2 regions of the Clostridium sediminicola genome follow, and region 2 is predicted to be linked to the other one. Evidence: predicted binding sites of a transcription regulator. Region 2 holds the regulator's gene; the other holds the start of a gene.
What was found. The regulator NrdR, encoded in region 2, represses ribonucleotide reductase genes. The targets are predictions, from matches to a motif close to CACNANATNTNGTG.

Region 1 (2,217 bases), on a different contig from region 2:
CAAATTCATAAACATCGGATTCATTCTTTTAGCTGCTACTCTACATGCTAATTCATACAAATAATAATATTTATCTTCTTCTTCTCTATTAACACCTTTTTTTACCCTAAAAATTATATTTGGAAATATTGGTTGCTCGCCTTTACCTAATCCCTTTTCATATTCTTCAAGAAAAATCTTACAAATCAAAGCAGCATCTTCATCTCTAGGTATCCCTATATTAATTGAGCTGAATGGTACCTGGCTTCCTGCTCTCGAATGCATTGTATTTAAATTATATACAATACCTTGCATTGCTTGCCTAACCTCTTTTTCTAATTTGTTTTCCACAAGCTTATTAAAAGAATCTTCATCAATATCTGATTCGACCTCTTTTAACATCTTTTTAATCTCATCTTGTATTTCTTCCCTAGTCAGCTTAACAAAATGAGCCATATCATTCTCAAAATCTACATGGGATTGGCCTCCAAACATATCATTTTGAGAACTTTGCATAAGAATACAAGATAACTCAGCAGCACTTCCTATTCTTTTTGGCGGCTTAATAGTACCATATCCTGTATTAAAACCTCTTTCTAAAATTTTTCCTGTCTCTATATTTAAACAATTTGTAGTCAAATTGTAGCTATCTAAGTCATGGTAATATATGTCTCCATTTTCATGAGCTTTTGCTAAATGTTTAGGCATCATAGCTAAATTGTGCCATTTATTTGATTCACTTGCAATTCTTAACAGTTTAGAACTAAAGTTATTCCCCACATTAGCATTATCCCTATCCGTTTCAATCCCTATTTTCTCAATAGCATTCATCAGATTTGATTTTAATTCTCTAATCTTTGTTCTCTCAACTCGATAATTTGAATATGTTTCTCCTATTAGTCTAAAATCATTTCTTAGTAAAGTGTCTTGGACAACATTTTGTATTTCCTCTACGGATACCTCTTCTGTTTTACTTTCCTCAATTTGCTTCATTACCTTTTGAGTTATTTCAATAGCATAACTCTCTTTTAAATCATATCCTATTTCATCAGCAGCACCTTTAATAGCATTGGTTATTTTCACTGAATGAAATGGAACCTTTCTGCCATCACGTTTCACAACATATAGCATTGAGCACCCTCCTAACCACAATATATAGTACTGTGATATTATACTTCACAAATAAATATAAATCAATTTAGAATTTAACTATTTTAAAAAGATAGATTTAAAATAGTAACGAAATCTAAAAATATTAGAGTTTTTTACCCAAAACTAGATGTTGACAAATCCAATCCCTTTTTTTACATTTTATGTATTAACCTTAATTGGATATACATTTTTCAAATAGCAAAAGTCATAAATTATAAAATTAATTTCAGATAGTAAGTATTTACTAGCCTTTTTATATGCAAATTAATTAGTATGCAAGTCATTTTTTCGAATTATTCAATTGAAATAATAAATCATGTAATATATAATTATATCATTGAATTTCTGAATTTTTGTTTTTTGCAAAACTTCATATTTATTAAAAAGGGGTGAAAAGAATGTTGAAAAAATTTAAGAGAATTCTAGTTGCAAACAGGGGCGAAATTGCAATAAGAATTTTCAGAGCATGTTCTGAATTGGGCATTAGAACTGTTGCCATTTATTCAGAAGAAGATAAGTTCTCTTTATTTAGAACAAAAGCAGATGAAGCTTACCAAATAGGAAAAAATAAAGGTCCAATAGAAGCTTATCTTAATATTGATGAAATAATTAGTCTAGCAATAAAAAAAGGTGTAGATGCAATCCATCCAGGTTATGGATTTCTTTCTGAAAATCCTGAATTTGCAAGAAAATGTGCAGAAGCAGGAATTGAGTTTATCGGTCCTGATTCTGTAATGATGGAACATCTTGGAGATAAAATAAAATCGAAAATAGTTGCTAAAGCTGTTGATGTACCTACTATTCCAGGAGTTGAAAAACCAGTTTCATCTAATGAAGACGCGGTTCAATTTGCTAAAGAATGTGGATATCCAGTAATGTTAAAAGCTGCAGCTGGCGGCGGCGGAAGAGGTATGCGAATAGTAAGAAATGAAGAAGAACTTATATCTTCATTTATAAGCGCTAAAAATGAGGCAAAAAAAGCTTTCGGTATTGATGATATATTTATAGAAAAATATTTAGAAAGTCCTAAACATATTGAAGTACAAATTCTAGGTGATAAATATGGTAATATCGTACATCTTTATG
Region 2 (2,217 bases):
CATCTGATTATTACAAATGAAAACATTCTACCATAATTATCACTCTGCTTTCTATATGAATGAAGGGAATACTCTTCATTACAGAAAGTGCACTTATTGATAGAAAAAATATTTTTCTTATGAACCCCAATTGATTCTAATTGAAGTATAATACATTTTTGAAGACTCAAGAATCTACCATTATTTATACTTTTATCAAAAAAGCATTGTTTATCTTTGAACTTTTCTATTAATTCTTCACTAACCTCATAGCAACAATCCATGTTATGAGGTCCTATGTAAAATAAAAGATCACTTATATTACATTGATATTTTTCAATCATATTATGTACAGTTTTAATAATTATATCTTTGTATGTGCCTTTCCAACCGCTATGTACTGCCGCAACTACTTTCTTTCTTTTATCCAATATTATTATCGGTACACAATCTGCTGTGAAAACCCCTATAGCAATATCTTTTTTATCAGTAATTAGTGCATCACCTTCAACAATCTTGTTATCAAATATTATAACATCATTACTATGAATTTGTTTACAATACCCAACATTTTTAACACAAAAATAACTTTTTAAATTATCTATGTTTTCTTGACCTTCTTTTGTGTTTCTATTATAGGAAATATTATTTTTAGCAGTTGAAAAATATACTTCTATATTTTCATGCTTAAAATCAAAAAACTCACAATCAAATTTTTCAAACATAAGGCTCCTCCATTTTTATTAATAATGCATATTACAAGAAAAAGTCCTAATAAAAGGACTTTATTTGTCTGCCATTAAAATTTTAATTTCTTGTATAAATGTATTGATATCTTTAAATTGCCTATACACAGATGCGAATCTTACATAGGAGATTTCATCAATCTCTTTTAAAGCTGCCATAACCATTTCACCAATATATTTGCTATTAACTTCATTCATCATTGAATTGCTTAGTTTTTTTTCAATATCATCGGCTATAGTATCAATTTCTATTCTGGAAACAGGCCTCTTTTGACATGCAATTAATAATCCATTAATTATTTTGTTTTTATCAAAGTATTCTCTACTAGAATCTTTTTTAACAACAAGTAATGGAATTGTATCAACCTTTTCATATGTAGTATATCTTTTATTACATATAGTGCATTCTCTACGTCTTCTTATCGCATTATCTGTTGATCTTGAATCAACAACTTTACTTTCATTATGACCGCAAAATGGACACCTCATAATTTCACGTCCTTTATTTTTATCTTCTAGGGTTTAATTATACACTTATTTATCCTTTTTTTCTAGTTTGAATTTTCAAAATCAATTTCACTTCCCTCTACTAAGATAACATCTATGCCAACTTTATAAATCTTTTCCCATGGAATTTCCAGAACAGAATTTTTATTAAACCACTTATTCCTCTGAATTGGTATAATTATAGATAAAACCTTATAGCTTTCACAATCAATTTTTAAATCACTAATACAGCCTAACCGACAACCCGAGTTAATATCAATAACTTCCATATTTTTCACACTGTTTATTGAATACATACCATCTCCTCCTCCTTATATACTATGTGGAACCTCCTTGTTTTATTAAGATTATATTTTATTTCAATAAAACAGTATGATGTAATGTTTTTCGGTATTGAAATAGATTACGAAATCTTAAAATATAACATAAAAAAAAGAGCCTTTCGGCTCTAAACATATTTACGCATATGTTTTAATGCAGTTTTTTCTAATCTTGAAACTTGAGCTTGAGATATTCCTATTTCATCGGCTACTTCCATTTGAGTTCTGCCTTTGAAAAATCTCATATTAAGTATAAGTTTTTCTCTACTATTTAATTTTTTCATTGCTTCTTTTACAGATATGTTCTTTACCCAACTTTCATCAAGATTTTTTCCGTCACTTATTTGATCCATAACATAGATAGCATCTCCACCATCATGGTAGATTGGTTCAAATAATGATACTGGGTCTTGAATTGCATCTAAAGCAAATACTACATCTTCTCTTGGAATTTCCAACTCCTTTGCAATTTGACTAACTGTTGGCTCCTTATTATTTTTTGATATTAACCTATCTCTTACCTGTAGAGCCCTGTATGCAATGTCTCTCAATGATCTACTTACTCTTATAGAATTATTATCTCTAAGATACCTTCTTATCTCACCAATGATCATTGGAACTGCATAAGTAGAAAATTTAACGTTCTGACTCAAGTCAAAATTGTC

Region 1: a site for NrdR is predicted at 1,127-1,140, ahead of nrdD (anaerobic ribonucleoside-triphosphate reductase). Genes of this name have one in related genera too.

What each region holds. Positions count from the first base shown of each region.
Region 1 covers NZ_BAABMF010000002.1:361,767-363,983, forward strand. Annotated here, with positions in the region: gene nrdD (anaerobic ribonucleoside-triphosphate reductase) at 1-1,110, opposite strand, end outside; gene ACQ3F0_RS05595 (pyruvate carboxylase) at 1,530-2,217, shown strand, end outside.
Region 2 covers NZ_BAABMF010000001.1:314,068-316,284, forward strand. Annotated here, with positions in the region: gene pgeF (peptidoglycan editing factor PgeF) at 1-704, opposite strand, end outside; gene nrdR (transcriptional regulator NrdR) at 765-1,214, opposite strand; gene ACQ3F0_RS01435 (YlmC/YmxH family sporulation protein) at 1,277-1,528, opposite strand; gene sigG (RNA polymerase sporulation sigma factor SigG) at 1,681-2,217, opposite strand, start outside.